3 regions of the Paenibacillus sp. CCS19 genome follow, and region 2 is predicted to be linked to each of the others. Evidence: riboswitches for the same ligand, from Rfam matches in the RefSeq annotation. Region 2 holds a riboswitch; each other region holds the start of a gene.
The links. Region 2 has a riboswitch for cyclic di-GMP ahead of SBI19_RS03585 (methyl-accepting chemotaxis protein). Riboswitches for the same ligand answer to the same signal wherever they lie in the genome.
Positions count from the first base shown of each region.

Region 1 (10,936 bases), on a different contig from region 2:
TCGCAAGAACCAGTACTGGCGCCACGAGACGCCGTTCGGCAAGTTAGAGATTACGATCAATCTATCCAAGCCGGAGAAAGATCCGAAGGAGATTGCGCTGCTTAAGACGCTTCCTCCGAGCCGTTATCCGAAATGTCTGCTGTGCGAATCCAATGTTGGATACGCGGGCAGAGCCGATCATCCAGCGCGTCAGAACCTTCGCGTACTGCCGCTGGATCTTCGCGGGGAACGCTGGTACTTCCAATATTCGCCGTATGTGTATTATAACGAGCACAGCATCGTGTTGAAGGGCGAGCATTCGCCAATGCGCATCTCGCATGAGACGTTCGGCCGTCTGCTGAACTTTATCGATGCGATGCCTCACTACTTTATTGGTTCAAATGCGGATCTGCCGATCGTAGGCGGTTCGATTCTCCACCATGACCACTTCCAAGCGGGAAGACATACGTTCCCGATGGAGGAGGCGCCGATCGAAGCGTCGTTCGTCGATCCTTCGGAGCGGGGAGTGCGCTACGGCATCGTTAACTGGCCGATGTCGGTCATTCGCGTCAATGGCGGCAGCAGTGCGGCAGTTCTTGCTGCTGCGAACCGAATTCTGGACGCATGGCGCGAATATTCCGATGCCGATGCGGACGTATTGGCATTCAGCGAAGGCGCAGACGGCAGCCTTGCGCCGCACAATACGGTTACGCCGATCGCTCGCTTGAACAACGGCGAATACGAGCTGGATCTTGTGCTGCGCAACAATCGGACGAGCGAAGAGCATCCGGACGGCATTTTCCACCCGCACAAGGAGCTTCACCATGTGAAGAAGGAGAACATCGGGCTGATCGAGGTTATGGGCCTGGCCGTGCTTCCGGGCCGCTTGAAATCCGAGCTTGAGGCGATTGCCGCTTACTTGACGGGCGAGAAGGCTTGGAGCGAGGCGGAGGCAGCAGCAGATTCGTTCGCATTGCGTCCGCATGCGCCTTGGATTCGCGAGCTGATCGAGCGCCATGGCAGCGCGCTGAGCTCAGAACAAGCGGTTAACGTTCTGCAGCAGGAGACGGGCGACAAGTTCCTGGCCGTCTTGAAGGATGCTGGGGTCTACAAAACAACAGCTGAAGGCCGTGCGGCATTCCGCCGATTCATGGCTTCGCTCTCACTGATCGAACAATAATTGTAGTTCATTCAAATAAATTACGATTATTGAAATATAATAAATACAATAAATCGCTTTCGTTCGTCATTAAGTGGCAAGCGGGAGCGGTTTTTCTATGTACATTGCACTAATTTGCGCGAACGATGTCTGAAATTATTCGCTTTGTACGGTTGGCCTTTAGATAATATTTATGGTATTATTTTATAGAAAATAATACTAAATGATTTTTATATGTTGTAAGGTCATTTTGTAACTTATTTTTTCAAGCCGATATAGCGATTGGAGGAGTAACCGATGTCTAGCGCAATTTTTCCACTAGATGAATTCATGAAGTTGAATACAGAGGAACAAATCGAGCACCTGAAGCGTTGGAAGATGGACTACACACTAAAGGATATTCGAGATGCTTGGGGCTTCAAGCATTCCGCACAATATTATATGCTGCTGAAGAAGCTGCGTATCTACGAGCGTGTCGTGAACAAGTCTGACAAATTTTTCCCGGGCGAGGCAGTCGCTCCTGCTTTGTATGGTTCAGACCGTTTCGCGGCGCAAGCCGGTTACGGCGCTGCGAAGCAGCCAGGCGATCACTTCTCCTATCATCTGAATGTAACGCTTAGCGGTAACGAATTGGCAGAGAAATTAGAGCGTGCAGCACAGTTTCTGAAGGGCGAGGGCAAACAGGTAACGGTGAAATTGTCGATTGAGACGGTTGCGCCGACTGCGTCACCAGACCCAGAGTCGAGCGAGAACGAGCAATAAATGATACAGAAGACCGAGGCTTCATTAAGAGCCTCGGTCTTATTTTGTGTTGCGACAGAAATCTGTTGTTAATTGTAGAATAATGTTTATGCATGTTATAAAATGTAATTAAATATTTAATAATTTAAACTATTGGTTCCGAAGCTTGCCTAATTCGGATACAAGAGCCTCAACTTCCGAAATGCTGAAGGATGGTTTGGAAGCAATTACTTCATAAATATCCTTGATATCCTCATATCGGTTCAAGTCGAAGTGGTTTGGCTGCATAGCAGCGGCGGTTGCCATCTTCAGCTTGGATTTGATCTCGTCAATCATAAACGCCACATTGCTAATTGTCGGTTCGTTTAAGTTCATTTTCGTATCCCTCACTATTCCATCGTTTGATGTATTGTACCATGCCTTGTCGTTCATCGCCATTGAAGCACGATGGCCGATCCGTGATTGCGCAACAAAGAATACGTTTCCGAGTCTGCAGGAGAGAACAGGCCTCGTTAGAGGTTTTATCGGATTTAATGGGGCTTGCCGTTCATTGCTGATCCAATTGAAATCAAGTATCATGGATGAGGAATGTAGGAAAGGATCGGAAGCGTTATTATGGGAATTCGCAGTAGAAATCGAAAGCCGCAGCCTGCTCCCAAACGGGTATCCATAACAGTCGATGCGAACGGCATTCAGACGCTCCTTAGACCGGCTGCGGCAGAGCACAGGCTTGGCCGGGAAGTGGCATTCGTCTGCATCGGGACGGATTGCTCTACCGGGGATGCTTTCGGTCCATTAGTCGGCTCTGCGCTTCGGGCTCGGGGCTGGGACAATGTCAATGGCACGATGGAGCAGCCGCTCGATGCGAAACGGATTGCACAAGAAGGCATACAACCTCCGGCCAATGCGATCGTCATTACAGTTGATGCATGCCTCGGCAGACCTGAATCTATCGGTATGTTCGCCTTTGCGGAAGGTCCATTGAAACCAGGACAAGGGATAGGTTTGGATTTGGCTCCCGTTGGGGATTATTCCATTGCGGGCGTTGTCAATCGGCAAGGGCCAAGACCGTATCAAACCTTACAAGCAACTTCGCTTTACCTCGTGATGCGAATGGCGGAGTCGGCAGCTTCTGCGATTGATGCGGCGCTGCGAGGACACAACCTTAAATAGTGCAAGTCCAGGAGGAGTTATGATGAACCAGCAATCGATAGCAGATCGTTCAATTGATGTACATAATGGTACACTTACAATCGCATATGCGGATACGATGCCAGAAGGCGGTGCGGAGATCAATGTCGTACTGCTGCACGGATATTGCGGCAGCTCCGCTTACTGGGAACGGGTCGTGCCGCAGTTGTCTTCATCCGGCGCACGAATTATCGTGCCGGACACGAGAGGTCATGGCCGATCGTCGGCGCCTGTTTCGTCGGCGTATGCGATGGAAACGTTAGCGCAGGATGTGCTTGCGCTTATCGACGCGCTTCAATTGGAGCGAATCGTCCTGCTGGGGCATTCGATGGGCGGTTACACGGCGCTTGCATTTGCAGAGCAATATGCAGACCGTCTGCGCGCGTTCGGCCTCATTCACTCGACTGGACTGCCGGATAGCGAAGCCGCACGCGAGAATCGGGATCGTACGGTAAGCAAGATTGAGGAGCAGGGAATTCGCACGTTTGTTGAAGGGCTCGTTCCGAACCTGTTCGCACCGAATGCACCTGCTGATCTAGTCGCCCGCGCCATTGACATCGGATATGGAACATCCGCGCAAGGCGCGCAAGCTTCGGCGCTTGGCATGAAAGATCGCCCGGACCGCCGCAGCCTGCTGGAGACGTCGCAGCTCCCGCTGCTTCTTGTGGCAGGGGCGCAAGACGGCATTATTCCTGTGGAGCGGACGTTTACGACGAACAGACAAGGAGCAAGTCAAGTGCTGCTTCAGTCGGCGGGACATATGGGGATGCTCGAGGCTCCGGAAGAGCTAGCTGCAGGCATTCTTCAATTCGTAGCAACGATCTAGAAGGAGGCGCTTATGCTTCAGCGTGACTATATGATGCGCATGATCGAAAGCATGACCGAAACGCTTGGTCAAATGATGGGCTTACGCAAGCAGCAGAAGCAGGAAGAGGCGCTTGCGTTGTCCGGGGACCTGCTGGAGAAGCTGCTGCGGATGAAGCCGGAACTGGCCAGGAAGCTGTCAGCGGGCGATTTGATAAGTATGCTGGGCCAACGAGGAACGGCTGATCCTGAAGATTTGCGCGCGCTCGGTACATTGATGTCCGCGGAGGCTGACACATTCGAAGAGCTGGGACGCGAAGCGGAAGCTGCTGCGCTGAGAGGGAAGGCGCTCCATATGATGCTTGCGGCAGAAGTGGAAGAACAGGCGCATGCAAGCGTGCTGGCTGAGGAACTTGGCTTAACGGCAGGAGCCGTACAGCAGACAAGCGAGTCGGACACATCGCCGGACAAGTCGGACGAGGCAGCTCTATTAATGGAGCGGCTGGGCAACGCAAGATTGCCGCGAAGCACTGGACTGCTTGCGGCGGAAGTTTGCGAGCGCAGAGGCTGGTATGACAAAGCAGAGAACTACTTATACGCCATGTATGAAGATGGCGTTGGCAAGGCTGGCGATCTGAAAGATTTCTATACACGATTGTTGTTAAAGAGTGACGAACAGCTGGAGGCGGGCGGACTGCCCCGCGAAGAGCTGATGCTCGGCTTGGACGAGCTCGATCGATGAAGGAGTGAACGTAATAGCTTTATGGAACAATGGCGGTTAGATTTGATGCGTTGGGTGGATGAAGGATTGGTGCTGCAAGCGACGCTCAGTCAACTTCGCCGCAAAGATGGAGACGCACCTGCTCGCACGACGATTCGTCCTGTTCAATTGAAGGACGGGCTGCACTATCAATTCGAGTATCATTACCCGAACAAAGCGAAGCATGAGAATGTGCCTGCTGCGCAAGCGGGTGAGCGCATTGCTGAGTGGATCGATGCGAACTATCGGCAGGCGCTGTTCAAGACGAAGGAAGCGGACTATCAGATTCTGTTCAGCAAGAAAGGGAAGGCAGCTGTTCTCAAGAAGCCGGCTTCTGCGCAAGGTGCTGATACAGCAGACCATAATCGCAAGAAAAATCGTGTGCTGGATGCCCCTGCACCGTTCTTGATAGAGCTTGGCATCATGACGGCAGAAGGCAAAGTGAAAGACAGCAAGATGGATAAGTACCGTCAGATCAACCGTTTTCTTGAGATGGTGACCGATGTACTGCCGCATCTGCCGAAGGATCGTCCGGTCAAGGTAATCGATTTCGGCTGCGGCAAATCGTATCTGACATTCGCCTTGTATCACTTGCTCGTCATTGAGAAGGGCTACGAGCTTCAAGTGGTCGGTCTGGATTTGAAAGCGGATGTCATTGCGTTCTGTCAATCGCTCGCGGACAAGCTTGGATATGAAGGGCTCCAGTTCAGAGTAGGTGACATCGCCGAATACAATGAATCGGCTTCCGCCGACATGGTCGTAACGCTCCATGCATGTGATACGGCTACCGATGCAGCGCTTGCGAAGGCGGTTGGCTGGGGAGCGCAGGTTATTCTATCGGTGCCATGCTGCCAGCATGAACTGTTCCGTCAGATTGAGAACGAAAATCTGAAGCCGCTGCTCTCGCATGGGCTGCTGAAGGAGCGGTTCGCAGCGCTGGCAACCGACGCCGCTCGCGGAGCGCTGTTGGAGTCGGTCGGCTATAAAGTACAGATGCTCGAATTCATCGATCCGGAGCATACGCCCAAGAATCTGCTTATCAGGGCAGTAGCGGCCGCGGTGCCGGAATCCGTCAAGCGTCGCAAGTGGGACGAGTATGTTCAATACCGCAATATGCTGTCTATTGATCCTTATTTGGAGAAGGCGCTGGGTGAAGAGAGGCGTCCTCGGCCGGTAATCGAAGGTGAACACTGATGATTGGCGTTTGGATTGAATTTGCCAACTATTTGATCCTGCTTGTTCTCTTTGTCCTCGTATTCGTGCGCGGTTCCTTTACAACGCTGCATCGAATCTATTTGTTATTCCATATGTTCATGCTGAATTGGCCGCTTGGCCAGACGGTGCTCTATATGGCAGAGGCTCCTGATTACCGAATGTACATCATGAAGATTATGTTCGTCTGCTTGGCGGTATTGGGGTATGGCTGGTTCGTATTCGCGATCTTCCTGACCGGTCGATCTTACGTCTACAACAAGCCGAGGCTGTTATTCACTGCCATCCCGTCGATATTAACGGCCTGCATGGTGATGATTAATCCGTCCGATTGGTTTATCCAAGAAACGGGAACGCGGCTGACAGAAGCCAGTTATGGACCGTTGTTCTGGTTGCTCGTTGCTGTTCTCGGCGGCTATATGGCGCGTGCGATTGGACTTATGCGAGGAGCGATTCATACTGGCGGAGTTTCGGCGCAATTGCGCAAGCGATTACAAATGGCGCTGCGCGGGCTGATGTTGTTTTTGGTGTTCGGCGTCATTGATATTTTCGTTAATGTAATCTTCGAATCGAAGGGACATGTTGTGCCTGGCTTGATGTCGCTCGGGATGACCTTGAGCGGTCTTTACTTCGTCATCGCCATACAGCGCAATCGATTGTTCGATCTGGTGCAATTCGCGCAGCAGGACGTATTCAATTCGATGTCTTCCGGCATCGTAGTTGTCAACGAACAGGGCAATGTTGCCGATATTAATCGTGTAATGCAGCCGATCATGCCATTTCGCGTCGGGGACAAATTCGATATTCGTGCGATGCTCAGCACGATGCGGGCAGTATCCGAACAAACCGAGTTGTTCATTGAATGGCATGAGGCGAATTCGCCAGAACGTCTGGAGATGGAGGTGCTTGTTCCTTCATTCACGACTGCAAAGCGTCACGTCGTCGTTGTATCCGCGCCGATCAAAGCGAATAATGACGAGACGGCAGGCCGTATCATAACGATTCAAGACGTCACGGATTATCGGCTGCTCATGGAAGAGACGCGCAGGCAGAACGAGACGCTTCAAGTGCAGAATCAAGAGCTGCTCAAGATGCAGGATGAGCTGTCCGCAGCGAATCGCAAGCTGGAGCTGATGGCGGTCACGGACAGCCTGACGGGCTGCTTCAATCGCCGTTACCTGCTGAGTAGACTCGAGAACGAGCTTCCGTCGCTTGCGATGTACAGCAAGCCGGTCGCCGTGCTGCTATTTGATATCGACTTGTTCAAATCAGTGAATGATACGTATGGCCATTTGGCTGGGGACATGATACTTGTCCAGACAGCGGAGACAATCCGCACGATGCTGGGGCCTAACGATGTGTTGGCACGGTATGGCGGTGAAGAGTTTACGGTGTACATGCCCGGAGCCGATATGAAGCACGCGACGGAAGCGGCGGAACGGATTCGTAGAGCGGTGGAATGCAGTGAACTGCCATGGAATGAGGATATCGTTGAATGGAACCGTAGGTCCGAGCTTGAAGTGGCGGCTGGAAGCGAGTTTGGCGCCGGACAACGAGATGCCTGCGTCAAGAAGCTGTCTGTGACGATTAGTATGGGTGTAGTGGCAGATGAATCGCTGCAGCCGGCCAATGCGATTGAGTCGGCAGCGTACTTAAGACAGCTGTTTGCACGAGCGGACGAGGCGTTGTACATCGCGAAGAACGCGGGTCGTAATCAAGTGGTAAGCCGTCTTTTCGAGCATTAGTCCGAATTCATTAAATGATTTAGCGATTAACATGAGAGCGTAGTCATTAGGCAATAGGTCATGGTACAATAGATTGGTGTTCCATATTTTTTGGCATGAAGAAGGCGGGAACTAGTATGAAGAAGGTAAACATTCATCAAATTAAGCCTGGGGACAAGCTGGCTAAGCCGATCCTGCAGGACAATGGGAATGTTCTCCTAGGCGTGGGCGTTGAACTGAACGAACGGTTTATAGACAGACTTCGCAAGCTTGGCATCGATATGCTGTTCGTTGAGGACGCTTTTACCGATGACCTTGAGCCGCCTGAGGCAATTTCGGAAGCGACACGTCAAAAAGCGGTAAATGCTATCTATCAGACGATGGCTAATTTGAAAGACCAGAACTTCATGAAGGGCAAAGCGGTTGCTCCTGAGATGGGACGTCAACTGCGGCAGGTGTTCGGGGAAATTCTGAATGACGTCATGGTACGCGGCGATGTCATGGTGAATTTGACGAATATCCATACGACTGATGCTTACTTGTTCCAGCACTCCGTTAACGTTGCAGTATTGTCCGGCATTATCGGGATTGCCAAAGGCTACAATAAGATTCAATTGGAGGAACTCGGCATTGGAGCGCTGCTGTTTGATGTTGGGATGACGAAGGTTCCATCTGCGCTGCTGAACAAGCAGGAAGCGCTGACGGATGCAGAGCGTGCAATCGTAGAACGACACACGAATGATGGCTTTGATATTCTTCGTAAGCAGTATGATATTTCACTGCTTTCCGCCCATTGTGCGCTGCAGCACCACGAACGGTTCGATGGATCGGGATATCCGAGAGGCCTGAAAAGTGACGAGATTCATCTGTATGCCCAAATCGTTGGTCTGGCTGACACCTATGACGCGCTGACATCGCCGAGACCGCATCGCAAGCGTTACACGCCGTCGGAAGCGATTGAGTTTCTATTCGCAGCCGGCAACACGTATTTTGATTTCGAGCTGGTCAAGCTGTTCTGCAAGCATATTTCGGTTTACCCGATCGCTACGACCGTCCGGTTGAGTACAGGACAGATTGCAGTCGTATCCGCGAACAATTCGCTTGCGGTACACCGTCCGAAGGTGCGGGTTGTAGAGGAGCCGGATGGCACTCGTCCTGCGAATCCTTATGAAATTGACCTTAAGAACGAAATCAGCATTCTGATCGTTGAAGAATTGTAACTCGTCATCATACATCTAGATATAGCGCAAGAACTGAATATGTGGATATCGAACGATAATAGCAAACTTGTCGAAAGGCAAGGACGCAAAGCCATAGGGCCTAACGCTTGCATATGCGGCGGTTGGCAGCCTGGTTACCGAATTCGCTCCCCTGCAGGTAGATTTTGGAGCGGCTTCTTTTTGAATGCGGCTTTTTTTGTTTGCTTTTTTACGGAACATGTAAAGTGGCATCATCGTCTGCGAAATTAGAAGACTTGTATAAATCCATCATGTGTCCATCATTAAGGGGGTTCAGGTTAATGTCGATAAGGAGCGGGCAAGAGCTTCGCAAGAAGGACAAAGAGATGATTGCACCGAAAGCGCTTGTTCATAGCAGAACGATTGTGGAAAAACAGGACTATGTCACGACAGGCATCTCTACTTATGTAGAAGGTGAATTGCTTGGCATTGATCTGAATGAATACAAACGGTTCGAGCTAGGAGATTCCGTGCAGCTTACTTTTTATTCTCCTGTGGGCATTCACCGCCTCCAATCCACGATTATTGGCAAGGATGAAGGCTCGATCGCGGTTATTTTTCCGCCGAAGGCGTTTCAGTTTGTCGAGAAGCGGGAGAGTCCGAGGGTAGCGGTGAGGGCGGTTGGCAAGCTTCGTTATCCGAATGAAGAGTCTCCAGGACAGGAACGGAAACTGGAGCAAATGATTGCGCCGTCGAATGCAGGGGTGATGTCGGACGAGCTGCTTGCAGAGCTGGATGAGCTGCTTCAAGCAGCAGGCGTCGAGCAGGATGATTGGGCTGGCACGCCGATTCGAATTAGCAATATCAGCAACTCGGGTATCGGTTTCGTGATTGAACAGCCTACGGTTCCGATGATGGCAGGGGAAGAAGTTGAAGCAGAGCTCCGAATTGAGGGGCAACGGATTATTCGATGCAAGCTCTCGATTGTTCGTTCGGAGGCGACGCCGGAAGGACGATACTACGGTGCTCGTTTTGAAGGGCTCGGCGAGAAGGAACAACGTGCGCTTCGCGCTTATATTCTACGCGAGCAGGTCGGCGCGTTCTATACGAATCGTAGAAAACAATTGAAAAATACCAAAGGAAGCCGCTCAGACAACTGAGCGGTTTTTTCTTTTATACACCGCTCCCCGTGTTTCGGGGCTGTTTGTTTTGTTTCATCGATGTCCGCTGCGGCAATACTGCGTATCAGATGATGTGTGAATGCCGCTCAGGGAAGGAGATGTAAGGTATGAGGGTTCGAGGGAGCGATAACCGTGACAGAAGTAGTCGGTTTGCAGGAGGTGCGGCATCCGGGGCTGCCGTTGTTGGGGCTGGTGCGGCTATCATGCAGGCGGGGCTATACGGGAATAGTGCTGCTGTAATATTCTCGTTAGCTGCGGTGATTGGAGCGGCTAGTGCGGCATTAGTAATGGCTGTGCGTGCAGGCCGCCGAATCCAAGCGTCTCCGACTCCTATGCCCGGCGGGGCGAGCGGCGGACGGCATCCGGAGCGGCAGCGGGTCATGCATGTTGTGCTGCTATGCTTGTTCGGACTGGCGGGTATCAGTTTGCTGCAGCTGGTTGTTGGACATTCGCATCATTCTGCGGCATCGGCCGAGGCGTGTATACGCTGGCTTGGTACAGCAGGAATCGTCATGCTCCTGCACCAACAGCATGGGAAGCGGAAGCAGCAGGTCGTTACAGCTAATGTTGTGAGAGATGGTTCGCGGATACAGATTAGTCTGCTCGTAACGCTGGGCGTGTTGATTGGACCTGTCTCCATCGCAGGCTGGTTCGGTTTATTGCCCGAGCAGATCTCGCGAGGATTTCTGCTCGTTGAATCCGATATCCGCATCGCGAGCATAGGAATGAGGTTATCCGGATTTCTGCAATATCCGAATGCACAGGGCATCTTCGCGGCAGCTTTATTGCTGCTGCTGCTCGCGGTGTGGACGACGCATTCGGCGCATCGGCTTATGCTGTTTGCAGGCGCGTGTCTTCCTGCGCCGCTGCTGCTCGCGCTGCTGCTGTCGGAGTCGCGCGGCGCCGGGCTTGCCTGCGCCGCCGGCGCAGCCGCGGGCGCGCTGCTGCTGCGCGGCCGCAGGCTCGCGCTCTGGCTGGCCAGCGCAGGCTGGGCCAGCTTATGCGGC
Region 1 covers NZ_BTCK01000052.1:15,415-26,350, forward strand. Annotated here, with positions in the region: gene SBI19_RS25245 (UDP-glucose--hexose-1-phosphate uridylyltransferase) at 1-1,159, shown strand, start outside; gene SBI19_RS25250 (hypothetical protein) at 1,436-1,900, shown strand; gene SBI19_RS25255 (DUF1128 domain-containing protein) at 2,030-2,254, opposite strand; gene yyaC (spore protease YyaC) at 2,495-3,052, shown strand; gene SBI19_RS25265 (alpha/beta fold hydrolase) at 3,072-3,896, shown strand; gene SBI19_RS25270 (DUF6483 family protein) at 3,909-4,616, shown strand; gene SBI19_RS25275 (class I SAM-dependent methyltransferase) at 4,662-5,828, shown strand; gene SBI19_RS25280 (diguanylate cyclase) at 5,828-7,591, shown strand; gene SBI19_RS25285 (HD-GYP domain-containing protein) at 7,708-8,790, shown strand; cyclic di-GMP riboswitch class I at 8,841-8,932, shown strand; gene SBI19_RS25290 (PilZ domain-containing protein) at 9,090-9,908, shown strand; gene SBI19_RS25295 (O-antigen ligase family protein) at 10,037-10,936, shown strand, end outside.
Region 1: it holds a riboswitch for cyclic di-GMP, as region 2 does, so the genes downstream of both, SBI19_RS25290 (PilZ domain-containing protein) here and SBI19_RS03585 (methyl-accepting chemotaxis protein) in region 2, are expected to answer to the same signal.

Region 2 (10,936 bases):
AAGATGACCCCAATAACACGCAGCCGCCGCTTCTTGTGCAATACGAGGAAGGGAAGTTCAGCTGTACCGTGCAGCAAGAGCTTCTTGCTTCATTGAAGCTGCGTAGAGTAAACGCCTATCCGTCCATTATTGTGCTGAGAGGCAATGCCGACTACAGCAGGTTCAATAAGCATTACGGCAATGTCTTTTTCTACGTGAACGAAGGATGACTTGGATTGATTCAGTCAGAACGGCAGCGATTCATGGATTCTATATGGGGTATTTCGTGGACGTGTGGCAGGAGAGCCGTCACCATGCGGAACAGTTCCTGCGGGAGATGCAATTGGAGATTCCCGAGCTGGAGATGGAGCTCGGAGAGGCCGCGGTGACGTATGCAGCAATCAGCGCCATCTATCGGCGGTTGAATGAGTTGTTCCCATGGATGCAGCCGCATGAACCGATCGCAGACCCGTTCAGAAGGAAGGATGCGATCAGTCTTCTGACAGAAGCCAAGGAGTTAGAGAAGACCGCATATGGTCAATTGGAGAAAATTTGTGCCAAGCTATAATTCCATTCCATAAAGTTATCACGACCCAGAGGCCGCCGAATGATTCGGCGGCCTCCTATGCTAAGCGAGCGTTCAACGCTGCTGCGCGTCATAGTTACTTGAGGTGAAAACGATGTCACCGTCAGCCAGCCGGAGGACGACCTTATGATTGTACTTGGTGAAGCTGTCGATTGTGGTGCCATACATGAAGGAAGTGTTGCCGCTCTCCAGAATGGGCGAAGGCAGCAGTTCACGCGGGGTGACGAGTACGCCTACAATCGGCTTGATGCCTTTATCGTCCTCGTCACCATAGATCGGTTCCGTATGTACAAGCAGAGCTTTGCCGTTGTTCAGCTCCATATTCATTTCCCACGTGTCCCCGACAATGCTGGTTGTATAGACGAGATCCTGCTTATTGACTGTTGAGCCGATAGCGTAAAGATAAGTTAACAGGGCAACAACCACCAGAAGCACGGCGAATACGGCCACTGCTTTCTTGGTCATTGTTCTTCTTACCTTCTTCAGAAAATCAATTTCCTTCTTGGCTTCGTGCGGCTTGGCGGTGTCGATCGAAGCGGATAGCTTGGCATGAAGCGAACGGCAAGCCTCGCATTCCTCCAAGTGCTGCCGCATGTCCTGTTCGGTCTCCTGACTTAGCAAGCCGTCCAAATAACTTGGCATGAGATCTTGGGCGATATGGCACTTCATTCGTTACAGCACCTCCATAAGTTTTTGTTTGGCTCGGTAGAAAGTGACGCGTGCCCAGTTCTCGCTCCGGCCTAGGATTTCACCAATCTCTGCAAAAGAGAACTCGCCGGAAATTCGCATATGAACAATCTCCCGCATAGGCTCGCCCAGCTTGTGAATGGCCCTGTACAAGTCCATTTTGCTGGTCTTGCGCAGCACATCCTCCTCTGGCGATATGCCCGGAGATGGAATATTCTCATGCAGCTCCTGGGTGGGTCGCCTTCGTCTCTTCTCAAGCTCCTGGTACCATACATGCTTGGCGATCTGGCAGAGCCAGACGCTGATCTTGCAGGAGCCGTTATAGGTATGTATCGAATATACGGCACGATAGAAAGTTTCCTCGGTCAGCTCTTCGGCCAAGTCTTCATCATGCGTCAGACTAAGCAAATAGCGAAAAACATTTTGTGCATGATTCCTATAAATCTCCTCTAGATCCTCCGCCACTTTCTCACCTCCTTCGTTCATATATCCGATTAATGAGCGATTCGTTACATCGTTATTGGAAAATAATATCGGCTGATAAGGTAGGATGCAAGAATTTAAGGGAGGCCCAATAGCGGGTAAACCGCCTCTATCTGATCGTTAATTCCTATTAACTTGCTCGGTAAAATGATGAGAGAAACCCTTAAATACGGGCAATAAACAACTATTAATGTGACAAATTGTCGAAAGTAGTCGACTTGAAGTTAGGCTTTACAAAACATTTTGTCGAAAAATGAAATGGTTTTCCTTGTAAATAAGCTGGAAAAATAGTACATTGGTAGGGTGACCGATAATAGCACACTTGACGAAAGTCAGGGCCGCAAAGCCGCGGGTCTAAGGTTCTACGGAACGATGACAGCCGGGCTGCCGAAGCGTATGGACAAAATGATGTCTAGTTGTGACAACGGCTGCTCGTACGAGCAGCCTTTTTGCGTTCAGAGACTTCGAGGTGGTACGTGCTGAGCAACCGTGGAAGGAGTGATAGAGGCAGCCCTTACATGAAGGACGCTTATCTTGTTGACATCTAGCATTTCCTGTACTTCACAAAATATCGGAGGTAACGTAAGTGAAAAGCAGAATACGAATGTCCTTTTTCGCCAAGAATCTATTGTTCTCTTCCATTAACATTATTTTGATCGGCACCATTCTTATTGTTTCTAGCTACTATATCGAGAAAAACATACTGACCGACCAGCTCCATCAGCAGATTAAGACGATCACCGAAGAATGGTCGAAGCAAATTAAACCGGAGATGGCCCGTGCATCGTTGCAGGAGCAGGACTTCCAAGGTGCAGAACAACTCAAGCTCAGACCTATCCTCGACTCCGTTAACCAGTACAATCCGAACATTGCACAAGCTTATGTAAGTGGCACGGAACTGCTGGACGGGAATAAGACGTCGCAGATTGCTGTTCCTACCGCTCTCTTGGAGCCGCTTAAGGAAATGAAATTGACGGCCAAAGATATGATCGAGCAGCCGCCGGTTATCGTCGAAACGCTGCAAAGCATGATGAAGACGGGAGAGCCGACGTTCTCCGATATTTACTCCGACGATTTCGGTACATGGACGACGATCGCTTACCCGATCAAAGACGAGACGGGTGCCATATTCGCTTATTTCGCAGCGGATGCGGACGCCAGCGCGATTAACAGCGGGCTCCACGAGCTTCTTACTTACAGCCTCCTGATCATGTTAGTCTTCCTCGTTATTGTGCTGCTTGTTCAGTACTACGTCGTGAGGAGAACGTTGTCCCCTATCAAGTTGCTTATGGCGGGCATCGAGAAGGTGAGTGCAGGAGATCTCGATGTGGAGATCGCGGCAGGCACTGATGATCTAGGAATCGTCAACGACAAATTCAATCAGATGGTTCGCCGGATGAATGGTACGATGATTAAAATTCAGGAGCTCTCTTCGCAAGTGGCGGAATCTGCCCAAACGTTGTACCTCACGACAGAGGATAACAACCGTCAGGCGGAATCGATCCATCACAACGTGAAGATGATTGCCGACAATATTCTAACCCAGCAGCAGTCTGCTCGGGACAGCTCACGCGCGATTACCGAAATGACGACCGTCATTCAATCGGTAGCACAGAACTCGTCCAGTCTGGCAGAAGAAGCGGCAGACATGGAGACCAAATCCGAGCAGGGCAATTCCGCCGTTAGCAATATGGTGGATCAGATGTCAGAAATCTCCGGGTTCGTGAACAATGTCTCGCAAACGGTGGAATTGTTGAATCAGAGATCCAATGAAATCGGCAGTATCCTCGTGATGATTCGCGGAATTGCCACACAGACGAACCTTCTGGCGCTTAATGCAGCCATTGAGGCATCGCGTGTAGGCGAACACGGCCGTGGATTTGCTGTCGTCGCAGGGGAAGTGCGGAAGCTGGCTGAGCAGTCCAAAGAATCGGCTGAGCAAATCTCGACGCTGATCGATGAAATTCAAGTCAGCATTCAACATGCGGCACAATCGATGGAATACGGAACTGGCGTCGTGGAGAAGGGGATGTCCTTGGCCCATGAAACGAGCAGCCTATTCACTGAAATCTCGAGAGCGACCAGAAACGTCTCGGAGCAAACCCAGGAAGTGTCCAGCGCTGCGCAGGAAATGTCTGCGGCAACGGAAGAGCTGGCCGCATCCGCAGATGAACTAAGTGCAACCGTCGATGTAACGACGTCGGGAACGGAGAAGATCACCCATTCCGTTGAGGCGCAGCAGCAGCGTTTGTCCTCCATTGTAGAGGCGTCCAACCTGCTGTCGTCGGTAGCAGAGAAATTGAAAGAACAGATCGAGACATTCCGCGTTAAGACCAAATAGCACAGGACAGGAGGGGAGATAATGGTCAAGAATACTGAATTGGGACCAACAACAGATGACGTACAAGATTACGAACTGCCGATTGTGCTGCTTCCGATGGACGGCGCACGTCAATTAAGAACGTATACGTTTGAAAGTATGAATGTGGAGCTTCGTGAAGATCTGCTGGCGTCTTATTCAGGCAATGTGCGTGATGAACAGAGACGTAACGCGTTTTTCTTGGCTGTCTATGCCTCCCTTCTCTACCGGTTCTCCGGCGGAGAGACCGATATCGCAGTTGGGGTATCCATGCCGGATAAAGGCGAATTCTATATGCTGATCTCTCTGGAGAAGGATCGATCGTTTCGGACTATCCTGAAGAGAGTTCTTGAACAACTCGAGAGGCCGGGATATCAATACGGCGATTCGATGGCGAATACCGGCTTTATCATTGACGGAAAGCCGGATTCCAATACAGAACAGCCTTTAAGCTGGTTGCTATTAGGCGAAAGCCAGGAAGTACGATTGCAAGCGCACTACGATACGTCCCTATTCAAGGAGTCGACCATTCGTCGTTATATAGATGCCTACAGCAAGATAGTGGAGGCAGCTCTAACCGATGAAACCGTGAATATTGAGACGATTGATTTGTTGTCTGCAGAGGAATACGCCCTGTACGACAAATTAAACGATACTGATTTGGATTATCCTGTTGACTTAACCATTCATCAATTTATTGAGAATGTGGTTCGGCAGTATCCAGATCGAAAGGCTGTTTCATCGGCGGAGAACGCTTATACGTATCGGACGTTGAATGAGCAAGCTAACCGAGTCGCTCACCTGCTGTTAAGCAAAGGGATACGCAAAGGCGACCTGGTGACGATCTTCATGGAAAGAAGCACGGATACGATTGTCAGCCTGCTCGGCATTCTGAAGGCAGGGGGGGCGTATGTTCCCGTAGACCCTGAGTATCCCGAAGAGCGCATCAGCTATATTCTGGAGGATACGAGAGCAGGATACATACTAACGAAGCAATCTCATCTGAAGCGGGCGGAGCAGCTTGGGGAAAAGCTCGGTACGGTGAAGCATGTTGTTGCCGTAGATTCGGCGGAGAATCTAGAGGCTTACAGCGCCTCCAATCCAGAGCAAGATATCGCACCGGACGATCTGGCTTATGTCATCTACACATCGGGCTCGACGGGAAGGCCCAAAGGTGCGCTGCTGGCTCATCAAGGGGTAGTGAACCTAGGCGTCTTCAGTCGGAAGGAATTCGAGATTACGGAGCGCGATATTGTGACGCAGTTCGCATCGTTCAGCTTCGATGCATCTGTCTCGGAGATGATTTGCGCGCTGTTCAGCGGCGCACATCTGCATCTGCTCTCTGCTGAGGAGCGGGTTTCGGTAGATGCCTTCGTATCCGTGTTGGAACGAACGAAGACGACGTTCATCCCGTTCGTCCCGACCGTGTTCTTCAATCAGCTCGCCTCCGTGCTCTCGGAAGAGGACTTCCGCAGGCTGCATCGGGTCAGAACGATTATGACCGCAGGCGAGGCTTTGTACGGGGAGCAGGTCCGGGTATTCCAGAAGAAAACCGATGGCAGAATTACCGTGTACAATTTGTACGGACCTACGGAGTGCACAGTGGGAACGACTTACTATCGGATCCCTTCGCCGGTGCGAGATGGGCTGACCCATGTTCCAATCGGATTGCCGAACAGCAACTACAAAGTGTATGTCGTTAACGAGGCCATGCAGTTGTGCCCAGCGAACGTTCCCGGCGAGCTGCTGGTTGAGAGCGTTGGTCTCTCCCGAGGGTATCTGGGTAAACCGGACAAGACGGCAGAAGTGTTCGTTCCCAGCCCATTCAAGCCGGGGACCAAGGTCTACAGAACCGGAGATATCGTCAAGCTGCTGGAGGATGGAACGCTGGAATATGTCACCCGCAGAGATACGCAGGTCAAAATCCGAGGACATCGGATCGAGATTGGCGCCGTCGAGGATGTCATGTCTAAATATCCGAATATACAGGAAACGGCTGTCGTTGCAGTCAAGGAGCCGAACGGACAGTTAGCGCTCGTCGGTTACTATACCTCCAAGGACGGCAATCGATTGTCATCTTCAGAGCTGCGCGTTTTCCTGAAAGAGAAGCTGCCCGCTTATTATGTGCCCAAATGGTTAAGCAGACTCGATAAGATGCCGCTCTCCCCAACGGGCAAAGTCGACCGCAAGAAGCTGGCCGCTTACGAGCTTTCATCGATTGAAGAAGAAGAACAATCTCTGGCGGACCCATCCATGCGGCCGCATACGGAGGTTCAGAAGCGTATCTCTCATGCCTGGAAGGAGGCATTGGGTAAAGAAGCGGCCAGCATCGAGGACGATTTCTTCCGTATTGGAGGCGATTCGCTAGCTGCCATTCAAGTGCTTGTCAGTCTCAAGCCGCAGTGTCCAGCGCTTGAAACACAGCATCTCTATCAATACAGAACGATTGGGCAGTTAGCCGGCTGGATGGAACAACTGGCCGAGCAGGGACAAGCTGCATCTGGTGTAGGGGCAGCGCGGGACGGCAGCATTAAGCTGCTGCGTGAATATCCAAGAATGCTAGGCTCAACCATTTCGAATGCAGAGCATAGCGAACCTGCATGTATATTATTGACCGGAGCGACAGGTTATCTCGGCTCTCATATTCTCTATGAGTTGTTGAAGAAAAGCCAAGCCAGGATCGCAGCACTCGTTCGCAGATCGCATGAACAATCCGCTGTGGATCGACTATGGGATGTCATGAGAACATATTTCGGCGACAGCCTGCTGTTCCTGATGAACGAGCGCGTTACAGTGGTTGAGGGCGATCTCGAGATTCCCGGGCTTGGGTTGTCACCGCAAGACAAGGAGATGCTGTACAGCCAGATCGACACAGTTGTTCATGCTGCCGCCGACGTAAGACATCTAGGCGATGAGGAACAGATTTTCAAATCTAACGTCGATGCTACTCGGCATTTGCTCGAACTCGCTCAATCCAGACCAGGCGTACGCTTCCATCATATCTCGACGATCGGCGTTCCCGAGCAATTGGCATTGGACGGGAAGTGGGAGTCCGTAGAACAGTCGGGCGCAATCGATGCGAATCTAAATGTGGACAACGTCTACACGAACAGCAAGCTGGAAGCGGAGAAGCTTGTGTTCGCCGCCGCCTCGCAAGGGCTTGCCGTCAGCGTGTATCGGCCGGGGAATATCGCCTGCCACTCCTTGTCGGGCAAATTCCAAACTAACATAGAGAGCAATGCCTTCTATCGAATGATCAAGGGCATGCTGCTGCTGGGCAAAGCGCCGGAAATCAGCTGCTACATCGATGTTACGCCTGTTGATTATGCAAGCAGCACGATTACCGATCTTATGCTGAACCAAGAAGCAGTCGGGCGCGTATTCCACATCTGCAACCCGAATCCGATCACTTACATGGAACTGATCGAGATGATTAACAAATGCGGATACAGCGTGGAAACGATGGAGTTCGGCAAGTACGTCCAATGGCTGTTCGATCCGGCTATCGCGAAGAGCCAAGAGGCGCTTGAGCTTGCTATGGCAATGCTGGAGGGTGATGGAGCGAGGGACTCGGAATACATCTACGATTGCGAGACGACCATCTCGCTGCTGGAGCCGACGAGTCTTCGATGCGCCTACACCGATCTATCGTTCATTCACAAGCTGATCGCTTGTGCCAACTACGTCGGCTATTTCCCGCAGCCGCAGCAAAGTTTACCGACAGCACTGGCTTTAACGGCTGCAGCCGCACAAGCTGCACAAGAGCGACTGTAGGAAGATCGTATATTTAAATGCGAAGGGCATCCTTATGGGGTGCCCTTCTAGTTTTTTATTTTGACAGCTAAATAAACAATATTACCCATCCGAAACTACTAAATAGTGGTATACTTTCTCAAGGTCGACCATTTTATATTTTACTAATAAGGGAGAAGTCTACATGAAGTCTGGCTGGTCAATCGTAATCGCCTTATTGCTCTTTCTATCGATCAGTTCAAGCGCGACAGCCGCCGAGCCTACGGCTTACGGGGTAACCGTCGATGGGATGAAGATTGCCGCACTTGCTCCACAGTCGAAGAATGGCATGACTTACGTCTCTATCATCCCCTTGTTCGAAGCTTTGGATACGAAGATGACGGTCGATAGCAAGAAACAAAAAGTCGAGGGTACAAGAGGAAAGAAGAAGTTTACACTTACTGTCGGGTCCAAGAGCGCAAAGCTTAACGGCGCTGCGATTACATTAGACCAAGCCCCCCTGCTGATTAATAACACGGTGTACGTGCCTGTTCAAATCGCGAACAAGCTCGTCGGCGCCGAAATCGAGAAGAACGTCTCCGCTAAGATTATTAACGTTCGTTCTTATTCCATCGATCTGACGGTTAAAGAGAAGCTGCCGATTACGAATGATAAAGACTTGCCGATTACGCTCCAGCATCGCGGCAATGTGAAACTGAAATGGTCGTTTAAGGATGAGAGTCCGCATCAGCAATACACGGGATACGTTGGTCCGAACCAAACGTTGATCTTTAAGGGTTTTGGAGACCAACGCATTGATACGGATTATAGCGGACATAAGCTTTATGAAGAAGAGGGTTACCAAAGTGCGAGCTATGAATTTGAGGCACGAAAGAGTTCAAATGGCTATGATATCATTGCACGTTCGGATGATGACAGCCGCAAGTGGCAAGGCATCGATCTTTATTTAGATAGTAATGTTGAGTCGATATTTTATATCGATAATAAGCCTTCCTTAGATTTTCTATATATCAACGCAGCAGTGGATAAGAACGGCAACTTAATCGTACTCACGAAGGAAGGTTTAGCTGCATATAACGCCCAGGGTGAACGGCAGTGGGTTCGTACGGGGTGGTCTACAGAGGAGGGTACGCTGTCTGCCTTTGAGGATGGGTTGACGATATCGGCAGATTCCGAGAACCGTCTTTATATTCAGAATTACGCCGGCTATGCTGTAGTCGATGCTGCAGGTGAAGCGCTGTGGACGGCGGAAGGTTATTTTCAGCCGGATATTACTTCTGAGGGCTTAATGCTATACTACGGCGGCTCTTATCGTATCGAAGATGGCCAGTTAAATTCGGTCGGGTCCCCCTATATGGATTACACAAGAGGAAACTATGTGAGTACTTATGAGGAGAATTCGCTGAAACGGATGGACAAGACGGGGACGAAACCGTTGTGGATTTTCGAACAGTCGCTGAAGGAGAAGAACAGAGGGTATAGTCTGTTCAGCAGTACGCTTGTCGTGGATGGCGACGGCAACGCGTATATATCGACAACAGGCGGTACGGTTTATAGTCTCGATCCAGCGGGCAACTTGCGTTTCATGCTGAACGTGGATAACGGTACAATCTCCAGCACGCAAATTATCCCGCTATCGTCTACGACATTCGTTGCGATCGATAACAATAACGTCATGTATTTTGAAGTGACCAAATAAGACCGGATAAGTATTTCAAAGAAAGCATCGCCGTGGTTCGTATAGACTGCGGCGATGTTTTTTCTATGCCTTGCAGTCAGACCGCAATAAAGTCGTCTTACCCGCCAATAATGACCGCTTAGCCCCAAAGCATATCGAAACCATAAATCACCGATTAGATTAAGGGTATAACAATGCGGTGAAAGGTGGTCTATATGAAGACAGCCATTCGAATTGCGGTCGGCGGAATCATTGTGATTGGGGTGCTGGCTTATATGAATAGGCCGATATCTCGAGAGGCTGTTAATGAGAAAATACAACAACATCTCGTGAAGGTTGTGGAAAGCAGCGATTCGCTATCCAGCGCCTTGTTGACGATTTACTCGAATAAGACCGGTTATCATGAACAATTTGCGGTAGGTACGGTCAATCAAACTTCCGATCAACCGGTTCAAGCCGACAGTCCTTATCATTCGGCGAGCGTTGGCAAAACCATGTGTGCCGCGATCTTTGGTTTGTTGGTAGACGAAGGCAAGATCAGTTTCGATGATTCAATCAGCGCTTGGCTGGATGCGGACATGCTGCGAGGGTTATTCGAGATAGACGGCACGGACTATAGCAATCTAGTCACCTTAAGGCAGTTGCTGAGCCATACATCGGGAATCGCCGATTATTTCGAAGGGCCGGTGAAGAGCGGGGAACCAATGCTGGAGCTGATCTCGTCTAATCCAGACCTCGCGTTTACACCGGAATCATTGGTCGCTTTCACGAGAGACCATCAGGAGCCTGTGGGGCGTCCGGGACAACAATTTCACTATTCGGATACCGGATATATTCTGCTTGGACTTATTCTGGAGGCGATTGAGGGCAAGCCTTATTCGGACATCTTGCAGGAGCGGATATTCGAGCCATTGGGCATGATGGACAGCTACTTGATGTTCTACCGCGATGAACCTGCTGATATCATTGGAATCTATGTGAATGGCGTCGACTTGAGCAGCCGAGACGCGTTATCGGTTGACTGGGCAGGCGGCGGCGTCGTGACTACGATGGCGGACTTACTCATGTTCATGCAAGCATTGGAGAATGGAAAGCTGTTGTCTGACGAGACCTACAGCCAGATGACCGACTTCCAATACCGTTACGACAAAGGGATTTATTATGGCATGGGCATGATGATGTTCGACCTGAGCGAGTTGTCGTTTCTATTACGATTCAGCGGACTGACAGCTATGTATGGCGCCGTCGGGGCTACGGGAACGTATGTCTTGTACGATAAAGATAATGACACTTATTTTGCGGCGAATTTCGGATCGCTTGATTTTGCAGAGAAAGCGATTGAGGAATTGGTAACAATACGAATGATTTATGATAGGATGACAATAGAATAAACAACTCTAGTATTTGTCAT
Region 2 covers NZ_BTCK01000003.1:1,520-12,455, forward strand. Annotated here, with positions in the region: gene SBI19_RS03565 (CD3324 family protein) at 1-209, shown strand, start outside; gene SBI19_RS03570 (hypothetical protein) at 206-547, shown strand; gene SBI19_RS03575 (zf-HC2 domain-containing protein) at 620-1,234, opposite strand; gene SBI19_RS03580 (RNA polymerase sigma factor) at 1,238-1,717, opposite strand; cyclic di-GMP riboswitch class I at 2,041-2,127, shown strand; gene SBI19_RS03585 (methyl-accepting chemotaxis protein) at 2,322-4,076, shown strand; gene SBI19_RS03590 (non-ribosomal peptide synthetase family protein) at 4,098-7,868, shown strand; gene SBI19_RS03595 (stalk domain-containing protein) at 8,032-9,546, shown strand; gene SBI19_RS03600 (serine hydrolase domain-containing protein) at 9,741-10,916, shown strand.

Region 3 (10,936 bases), on a different contig from region 2:
GTCTGTCCTTGGATTTACAAATGGCCAATCCTATCGCTTTTCAGTAGGGCAGACGATTGGCGATTTGGCTACGTCTAACAAATTAACAGGATCAGGATCATTGGCTACATCAGGTCAGTTTCAGATTACTGGTAGCGGCGGTACAGCGACGATTGATTACGTTCCCACGGATTCGATTCAAACCATTATGAATAAAGTCAATGCCTCTGCTGCCGAGGTTACGATGACGTATGACTCCGTCAACGATCAGTTTGTTATGAAGAGCAAGAAGACTGGCGTTGCTACGGGGATTTCTGTACAGGATGTTACCGGGAATCTTATGTCGACCTTCAAGATGGAAACTGCAACTGCTGCAGTAGGTAAAGATGCGTCATACATTCTTGATAACGGTTCTGTGCAAACGAGCGCAACAAATTCAATCAGTACGGGCGATGGTACGACAATCACGTTCAATAATACAACGACATCGCCAATCACGATTACAGTGGCTAGCGACCCGTCCGCGGTTATTGATAAAATCAAAAAGTTTGTTACGGCTTACAATGATATGATTGACCTTGTTAATACACGGCTTTCCGAACAAAAGGAAAAAGGGTACCAACCGCTTTCAGATGAACAAAAAGATGCGATGAACGATGAGGATATTGCAAACTGGAATAAAAAGGTCCAGCAAGGCTTGTTGAGTAACTCGCCTATACTGAAAAAGATTAAATCGTCGTTACGAGAAGTTTTTAGCGATACGGTAAGCGGGCTGGACCCGGCGTTTAGCACATTGTCTTCGGTCGGTATCACAACGGTGCCATACGTCACAGGCGTACCGCAGAACGCCGGAAAACTACAAATAGATGAAGATAAGCTAAGGGATGCAATTCTCCAAAACCCTGATGCAGTAAATAAATTGTTTACTAACAATCCAGGATACGAGAGTCAGCAGGGTGTTGCGGTAAAACTGTACAACCGGGTGGATTCTTTGCTGGGTAATCTGATCGATCAAGCCGGTAGAACAGGCGGAAAAGATGATGATATTACCACTGTTATCGGAAGTCAGATCAATAAGCTAAATCTAAAAATCACCGATTTTACGGCTCTTCTAAATAAGAAGGAAGATAACTACTATCGTAGATTTACAGCGATGGAGCAAGCAATAGAAAAAGGTAATGCTCAGATGGCGTGGCTATCTCAACAATTAGGATAAACGGAGAGGAGGGGGCTTGACTATGGAAATACAGTCCAAGTCGGTCTCACTGCCGTCGCCGGCCGCAAAGGCAACGGTTGAACCGATTAAGTCGAGTGGCATGTACTACGAACTGAAAGAAAAGAGCAAATTCTCGATTTTGAGCATAAGCGAAAAAGTGTTATATGACTCGATTGTTAAGGCGAATAAAGCGGTACAAGGAACGGAGCATGAGTTCAAATATAAGATTCACGAAGCAACGGGACAGGTCATAGTGCAAATCCTGAATAAAGAAACGCATGATATTATACACGAATTGCCATCAGAAAAGTTCATTGATCTAGTGGAGAAACTAAAAGAACTCACTGTGGGTGCTATCATCGACGAGAAGAGGTGAAGAGTGGTTATGCTTCCCGTACAAAACAATTATTTAAACGCCCAAGTGCAAACCAGCACTCCTGGAGAATTGACGCTACTATTGTATAACGGATGTATAAGGTTTATTAAACTAGCCATTGTTGCAATTGATAAGAAAGATATTATCGAAAAGCATAAAAATTTAATCAGAGCGCAGGACATTATCGATGAGCTGCTCTCTACGTTGAACATGGATTATGAGATTTCGCACAATCTTAAGAGTCTTTACACTTTTCTTCATAGCAAGTTGCTCGAAGCGAATGTGAAAGTAGACCGAGATGCAGCTGAGTGGTGTTTGAAAATGATCACAGAACTGAGAGATACCTGGTTGGAGGCTATTAGAAGCCTAAGAGTAGATGAGAAAGTGAAGACTTCCGTATGACATTATCCAATGCTTATTCCCCAGTAGAATCGCTGCTTAAAGAGTTGCTTGTTGTGACAAATACTATCGCTGAACTGGATCTGAAAGAAGTAGCAAACGATAGTTTGCTACTTTCTTTTCGGATTCGACAGGTGGAATTAAGAGATTCAATTAGTCATGCAATACAAGGAACGATGTTGACGGAGACAGATAAGATAATCGTTGCACAGTGCCTTGAGATTGAATATACCATCATGAACAAAATGCTATCTATACAAGAGGAGAACAGAAGTCATCTCAGAATGCTGAATAATGGAAAGTTAACTAGAAATGCATATCAATACGAACGCGCGTCGAATATGGGTTATTTCATTGATCAGCATCAATAAATAGGAAAATGTACTCATAAATAGATTGGAATTTTTGTTGTTTTAGAATATAATGGTTTTAAATAACTGATTAATTTAATAACTTAGCAAAACTATAGTGATATAGTGACGCAAAGCCATGGGTCTCTGGAACCGGAGATTGCCAGGTTGCATGTTTGAGGTAGAGAACAATAGCAACCGCTATTGTTTTTTATTATAAAAAAATAGGAGGGTTTAGAATGGTGAGAATAAAGCAAACTGTAATTGTGATTCTATCACTTTGCATTGCTTTGTGCGGTTTATTCGTGCCAAAGACAGATGCAGCAGTAAATGACTATGTTTCTGTAACAAAGACTTTAGATAAGACGACGATGACGACAGAAGAAGAGGCTACGGTAACATTGAATATTTCAGGGACGCCCCCCGTTAATGTTGTCATGCCGAGCGACGTTATCTTGATCATCGACAAATCTGGTAGTATGCTCCCTTCTTACAACAATGGCGAAGATAAGATGACTGCTGCAAAGGAAGCAGCAAAAGGCTTTATTGATCTTATGGACATGAACTATCACCGCGTAGGAATCGTAGACTTTTCTTCTTCTAATACAATTGGTACCTTCCCTCTCACGACGGACAAGGATGCGGCAAAAAATTATATAAACGGAATTACCGCAAATGGTAGCACGGCAACTGGCGATGCGATCCAAGTTGCGACTTCCCTATTAGCCAACCAACGTCCCGATGCTCAGCCGGTTATCGTTATCATGACAGATGGTGATGCGACGCAACCTACCAACGATCCATATGGATATGCAAAGCAACAAGCGCAAGCAGCAAAAGATGCAGGAATCGTCTTCTATACGATTGCGCTTTTAAAATCGACGGATGATCCTGATTCAAGCGGACCCAACGTTCTCCTTAAAGAGATGGCTACTACCTCTGCACATCATCATTTCGTGTTAGGCTCCACTGGTCTTAGCGATATTTATGCTGCAATCGTTAAAGAGATTGGTATGGCAAGTGCATATGATGTCAAAGTAACGGATATCGTAGATCCGAATTTTGAAATCGTACCTGGCTCGGCAGACAACAATATACCTAAACCGACCATTACGGGCAACACTTTAACGTGGGATTTTAAAGAATTGAAAAACAGCGTACTTTCTTTTACTTATAAGATACGTCCTGTAGATAAAACGAAAGCAGGTACATTCCCTGTATCGAATGTAACGTCATCAATAACATATAAGGACTACGCAGGCGCTGCTCGCGTGAAGAATATCCCTACCGCGAATATTACGGTTAAGCTTCCTGCTCCTGTCATTACATCGCTTGAACAGGCTTCAGGTCACCCAAGGGGCGGAGAAACTGTTACAATTCACGGTAAAAACTTCGTTAACGGCGCTAAGGTGACATTTGGTACGGCCAGTGCAACGAATGTATCCTTCGTGGACAGCAACACGATTACGGTTACGAGTCCAGCCGGCGTTCAAGGTACGGTAACCGTAACTGTCCAAAATCCAGATTCACAAAAGGCAACCGCACAATATCAATACAAAACAAATCCTACGGTAACCAGCATCACACCGAGCAGTGGTCCGTTTGATGGCGGGAATACTGTGGAAATTATCGGTGCTTACTTTATGCCAACCGCTACTGTGACAATTGGCGGACAAGCAGCAACTGTTACGTACAGACTCAATACAACGAACCTTCGCGTTACGGCTCCCAAGGCATTAGCAGCGGGGCCTGCTGACGTAACAATCACGAATCCGGATGGTACAAGCGTAGTTGTGACAGGCGGATATACATATGATCCGGCACCGATTACGGATCCGATTATCTCGAGTATTTCTCCGAATACAGGGCTAGTAACCGGCGGTGATATTGCCGTCATTGACGGTAAGAACTTTAAATCGGGTATGAAAGTATACATTGACGGTAAAGTTGCAACAACGACATATGTATCCGATACTCGTCTGCGTGTAACGATTCCAGCAGCGAGTCAACCGGGAGTAGTTGATGTGGCGGTAGCAGATCTAGCGGGAAATCTCTTCAAACTTCCAGCGGCATATACGTATACGGCTATTCAATACCCTACACCTACTGTTACCTCCATTAGTCCTAATAAGGGCTTGATTGCGGGCGGAGATATTGCATTCGTTGACGGCACCAATTTTGTTAGTGGAGTTTCTAAAGTTTCGATCGGCGGGAAGGCGTTGACAACAACTTTCGTTAGTTCGACGAGATTGCGCGTAACCATTCCTGCAGGTGATGCGGCTGGGAAAGTCGATGTTGTTGTTACGAACAATGATAAGGTTTCAACCTTGACTGAAGGTTATGAGTACACGCTCCCTGTTATCTTGCCAGTAAGCGTCACGTCGCTCACGCCGAACAACGGATTGATTACCGGTGGTACAGTGTTATACATTGATGGCACGAACTTTGCTTCAGGCGCGAAAGTCTACTTCGGAAGCACGCAGGTTTCAAGCACATACGTCAGCTCGACTCGTCTGCGTGTCACGTCGCCGGCTGCGGCAACACCAGGAAAAGTAGATATTACGGTAACGAACCTGGATGGAGGAACGGGAACGCTGACGCAGGGATTTGAGTATACCGTATTGACGCCTACCATTACCTTATTGACGCCGAACCATGCTAATAAGGTTGGCGGTGATATCATCTTTGTTGATGGTACGAATTTTGACAGCACGGCTAAGGTAACGATTAACGGAATTAATGCAACGACGGCATTTATTAGTGCTACTCGCTTGAGAGTCACAGTACCGGCCAGTGCGGTGGTAGGAACTGTTCCACTGGTCGTAACGTTAGGCAACGGACAGGCGGTAACTACTTCATTTACGTATGATAGCGGACCGGTATTGCCAGCGCCTACGATTACGAGCATGTCGTTATCGAGCGGTGCTGTAGGCACAATTTTCTTTGTAGATGGTACGAATTTTACAGGCAAGGCCACTGTTTATTTTGGCACTACTAAAGTAACAACTACTTATGTGAGCGCATCGCGACTTCGAATTGCTGTACCTTCCGGAGTTGGAACGGGTCCGATAAGTGTGACAGTAGTCAATGACGACGGACAGGCAAGTAACGCAGTAACGTTTACAGTCACTTAGTGAGTGTATTAAACGCCCACTCTGGGCTGTAACTACGGTTGTGGGCAGCAATGAGTTAGTTAATTAGAAATGGCGGTTCAGGGGTCATCCCTAAACCGCCATTTCTATTTTTCTACGCAATCGAAAGACACTGATGAAGCGTCAGCGGTCGCCTTTGCTGCCGCACGAGGTCAGCAATAGATCAGAACCTGGACTAACTAGTAGGGGCGAGCAACCCCTACTACCTACCTAAGCCTGGGAACCCACTCATATGAGGAAATAACCTTAAATATTCGTTGCATAACTCGTTAAAAGATTCAGAAGGTAATCCTTCTTTTAATAGTCCTATCATTTGAACCGATGGTTGTTGTCTAAAAGCTTCAATGAAAAAAGGAGAGGCTCCTTCCGAATCTCCGTTATTTAGATGCCATTGTCCTACGTTGAGCATTCCGTTAGATTCCAGGGCATTGTTTCGTAGTAGTACCTCGAATAATTCTAAAGCATCGGCTAAATTGCCACGTTCATAAAGCCAGTTTGCAATCGTATTTAGTGTACTGGCATTAGCCATACTCTCAATTAATATCAGATAATGTTCATTGAATCCAAATAAATACAGCTGTTGCAACACGGCCGATAACTCGGTTTCGTAGTAGGTGACACTTTCAGGGTCCCAAGAGCGGCCATGAAGCACATCAAGCACAAGCTTAGTTAGTTCGAGATATCTTTCATCTTGAAGGATAGCCGTGCGCAAATCCCCGGTAACAATATTTACGAATGCGGCCAGCTTATCTGGCAAAGCGATGTTTTGATCGATCGATAGGGGTTCTTTCTTTAAAAGGGCGAGCGTAACTAAATCCTGATAATCAATTGGTTGTTTTGCGGAATAAATGTGCTGCGAATAGTGCCATGCTAGCTGTTCGTTGCCTATCGATAAACTGATTTTGAAAAGCATTACGGCATTCATTGATTGTTGAATCGGATAAATCTGCTCTAAGTAGGCGATGACAGTGTCAATCGGTTGACGTGCTGTAACTTGTTCTATTAAGCGACTTAGTACTCTCAGGTTTTTATTTTGATGCTGTAAGAGCTGATGCCAGTGATGAAGGGCTGTATCGATGTCACCAAGTTTAAAAAAGATTTCACCCAATAGTTGATGTGGAACGATGAATCCGTAGGTGGGCTGGACAGCCCAGAAAGGCTCATTCTGATTTTGTTGGCGGTCAGCTACTTGAATGCATGACTCTAAAACATTAACAGATCGTTTTTGAAACCCTAATGTTTCGAGCAGAATGCCCTCCAAACATAAATAATCGGTTTTGTTAGGCATAAGTTGCTGCATATTTTTAATGAGTCCAAAAGCATCGGAGTAATTTCCGAGTGAGATTTCCAGAGAAATATAACGGTCCATAAGGTGTGGAAACCAAGTGTCTGTCGGTTTAGTATGTTGAGAAGCTAGTCGATAAGCATTACGAGCCTCTAACGGTGAACCCTTGTAATATTCATTGCCTAAAATGAAATTGTAGTAAGGGTCCTGACTATTAGAGGCAGTATGCATTTTGCTGAGAATCGCCATGTTCCTGGCCGATTTATTTTTTTTATGCAAAGTCTCGTCGGTATAACCCGTATGATGGATTATGAACGATATGGATTGCAGGGCAACGGGGCCGTGGTCAGAAATAAGTTGCTCGTGAATTGGATTTTGATATCGGATGGTTCGATGATTATTAAACAATCGTGCCCCTGATGACTCCATGATGTTCGTTTCGTCATAGCCGTTACCTATTCTATTGTATATTCTCGTAATAAGTGCAATTGGCGTGTCAGTACGAGAAGCAATCAAGTACTGGCGCAACTCATAATGTCCGTCTGATTGAATGAACTCGTCCGCATCTAGAACTAAAATCCATTCGCCTGTTGCATAACGCAGGGATTCATTACGGGCAGCCGCAAAATCATCATTCCAAATGAAATCATATACATGATTAGTGTATCGTAATGCAATTTCTTTTGTGTTGTCTGTAGAGCCGGTATCTATAATGATGATTTCATCAACCAAGGAAGTAACACTATCGAGGCATCTTTCAAGCGTATCGGCCTCATTTTTTACAATCATACATAAGGATAGTAGAGTTAGCATTATAAGTGCTCCTTAACATCATAGATGATAAGTATATTATACCAGTTAGAGGATTAATGATTATATAAGATTTTAATGCAATTAAAGATTGTGTCTTAAGTTCGAAGAAGGAATAGCCGAAGTAATGGTATAGATGCAATTGTGGAGAAGGTACGATGTTATCAATCTATTTATCCATTTAATGCTGTTCATTGACGGCACTGACGAACAACTCATAATGAACTAGACAAGAAGGTAGGGGTAAATAGTGAATCTGATACAAGAAGCAGAAATACTGCTAGCTACGGACGAACGTGCGGCACTCAAAAAATATATGCAGTCCATTGAATTCGAGCCGGATTTTGCTCCAATGGCTTGTTTTAGAATCGGAGAGATCAGTAATCGAATGGGAGAGGCGCTAAATTCATTTCAGTATCATGAGATGGCTTATAAGCTAAACCCCGGTTTTTCCGAAGTTATCGTTCAACCGGAGCATCCTTCGTATGTATACGTATATAAGGAGCCGGTTGAGCATAAAGTGACCAAATGTCCGCTCTGTGGTTCGGGAGGCGCGCCGTATGCCGCTTTCAACGTAACGACTTCTATTGATTTTCTTCATGGTTTTCATCCTGTTCGTCTTTGGATGGCTTGTGATGATTGTCATCATCTATTCGCTCACAATTACCCTGTGCAACTGAACGACATCCTGTCGAATAGTGCGTTTGAGTTTAATTTGAAGCCGAAACCGCATTTATTCCCGCTGCTCAGCTCCATCGTAATGAATATAACCAATCTGGCGCCCGGCAGGAAACTCCTTGAGGTCGGGGTAGGCGCAGGAGAGTTCTCTGCTGTCGCTAAAGAGTTTCTATTTGATGTGACTGGGTTGGATATTCGGTCGGCGTACGCCAAGGCCGTATCGGAAATGCTTGATATTCCCGTATATACCAGCGACTTTGATGCTTTTGAGTCTGTTGACGGGTATGATGTAATCGTAATGGGCGATGTTATTGAACATATGGCAGACCCGCTACGAGCATTGCGGAAGGCGCATAGCCTACTTAACGATAATGGTGTGCTATGGATCTCAACACCGAATTTTGAAAGTGCCTTCTCAATGGTTTCCAAGGATAAGGATCCTATGTGGCGCATTGTTGAGCACTTGAATTACTTCTCTTATCGTTCACTGGGGCTATGGCTGAACAGAATTGGATTCGAAGTCGTAAATTACAGTGTTTCTTCTCATTACAATGGCTCAATGGAAGTTACTGCGATTAAGCGATAATACAAGAAAAACAAACAATGTATCCGTTTTCAAAAAAATGTTTGACAATTATATGAAGTCGGGTTATATTCGTGTTGTGGGCCTAACATCAAGGCCGGACACAGCATTTGAAGATGAAGGGAATGTTATGCATGCAAGGTAAAGTAAAATGGTTTAACGCAGAAAAAGGCTATGGATTCATCGAGACGGAACAAGGTGGCGACGTATTCGTACACTTCTCCGCTATCCAAGCTGACGGCTTCAAAACGCTGGAAGAAGGCCAAGCTGTAGAATTCGACATCGTCGAAGGCGCACGCGGTCCACAAGCTGCAAACGTAGTTAAACTGTAATTATCGGCTTACTTATAAGCCAACTTCATAGATGGTGTCCACACCAGACATGAGCGACAAAACCCCGGGATCTCCCGGGGTTTTTATTTTACCCTAACATACCGTCCTTGAAAATACTCGATTCGATATATTCCATCAATTAACTAATAAGAGGAATGTAGAATTTAAGCGACTAGACTCGGAATAGAGCAGCTTTTTCGTAATCATTTTTCAGAAAATTCACAAATAACAGAAAATACTTATGTTCGTAGCTCTCATCATATGTTATAATAAGATCAAGTAAAGGAGGAGTGCCCCATGAAATACAACATTCGAGGTCAAAACCTACCAGTGACGGAAGCGCTGCGCGAGTACGTCGAGAAGAAGATCAGCCGCCTGGAAAAGTATTTTGAAGCACCAATCACCTCCGAAACAAATGTTACCCTTTCGGTAACCAAAGGATATCACGCAGTCGAAGTTACGATACCGCTTACAGGTGTCATGCTGCGGGCAGAAGTGAAGAGCGAGGACATGTATGCTTCGATTGACGAAGTGGTGGACAAACTGGAACGTCAAATTCGGAAGCATAAGACGAAGGTTAATCGCAAGATCCGTAGCGAGAGCGGTCTCCGTACGTTCTTCAAGGACTCGGGATCTGCCGCACGCGTATTGGAAGAAGAGGAAGACTTCGAGGTTGTCCGTACGAAGCAAGTTACACTGAAGCCGATGGATGTGGAGGAAGCGATTCTTCAGATGAACATGGTTGGACACAATTTCTTCGTCTTCGCGAATGCGGATACCAAAGAAGTGAATGTCGTTTACAGACGCCATGACGGCAGATACGGGCTTATTGAACAGAGCTAGTATATTAATGAAACGAAAATATATGCAACTCCTATTCGGGTAAACAAAAGCCCCTTTTCCTTACAGGAAGAGGGGTTTTCAACTATAATGAAACAATTGAGACCTAAGGCAATATTGGAAACGCTATTCGGCTCATTGCGACAAGGTTCACAAACTGTTACAATTTATGCATTAAGAGATAGCGTAATGGTCGTCATCTGTTTACTCGGCGGCCGCTGGGACAGAAGATAGACATAAGTTTGACGTTTATAGAAAAGGAAGGGCGGTTGCTGATGCTCGGATTGGTGAAGAAAATATTCGGCGATGCGAATGAGCGCGAAATTAAACGGTTGATGCGCACCGTCGAGGAGATTAACGGAATAGAGTCGCAGTTCACAGGGCTGTCTGACGAACAACTGCGCGGCAAGACGGTGGAGTTCAGAGCGCGCCTGGAGAAGGGCGAGGATCTGAACGACCTGCTGCCTGAAGCATTCGCGACCGTTCGAGAAGCAGCCAAGCGTACGCTCGGCATGCGTCACTTTAACGTGCAGCTGGTCGGCGGTATGGTGCTGCACGAAGGTAAAATCGCGGAGATGAAAACGGGTGAAGGTAAAACGCTCGTCGGTACGCTTCCTGTCTACTTGAACGCACTGCTCGGCAAGGGTGTGCACGTGGTTACGGTCAATGACTACTTGGCACAGCGCGATAGCGCACTCATGGGTCAAGTCTATGAGTTTCTCGGCTTGACGGTAGGCTGTAACCTTCACGGCCTGACGCATGCACAGAAGCAAGAAGCGTATGCTTGCGATATTACGTATGGTACGAACAACGAATTCGGCTTCGACTACTTGCGCGATAATATGGTTCTTTATAAAGAACAAATGGTTCAACGTCCTCTCTACTTTGCAATCATTGACGAAGTGGACTCCATCCTCGTCGATGAAGCAAGAACGC
Region 3 covers NZ_BTCK01000005.1:163,219-174,154, forward strand. Annotated here, with positions in the region: gene fliD (flagellar filament capping protein FliD) at 1-1,195, shown strand, start outside; gene SBI19_RS06525 (flagellar protein FlaG) at 1,218-1,571, shown strand; gene fliS (flagellar export chaperone FliS) at 1,581-1,973, shown strand; gene SBI19_RS06535 (hypothetical protein) at 1,970-2,341, shown strand; cyclic di-GMP riboswitch class I at 2,417-2,496, shown strand; gene SBI19_RS06540 (IPT/TIG domain-containing protein) at 2,560-5,454, shown strand; gene SBI19_RS06545 (glycosyltransferase) at 5,675-7,570, opposite strand; gene SBI19_RS06550 (class I SAM-dependent methyltransferase) at 7,818-8,831, shown strand; gene SBI19_RS06555 (cold shock domain-containing protein) at 8,963-9,160, shown strand; gene hpf (ribosome hibernation-promoting factor, HPF/YfiA family) at 9,458-10,003, shown strand; gene secA (preprotein translocase subunit SecA) at 10,276-10,936, shown strand, end outside.
Region 3: it holds a riboswitch for cyclic di-GMP, as region 2 does, so the genes downstream of both, SBI19_RS06540 (IPT/TIG domain-containing protein) here and SBI19_RS03585 (methyl-accepting chemotaxis protein) in region 2, are expected to answer to the same signal.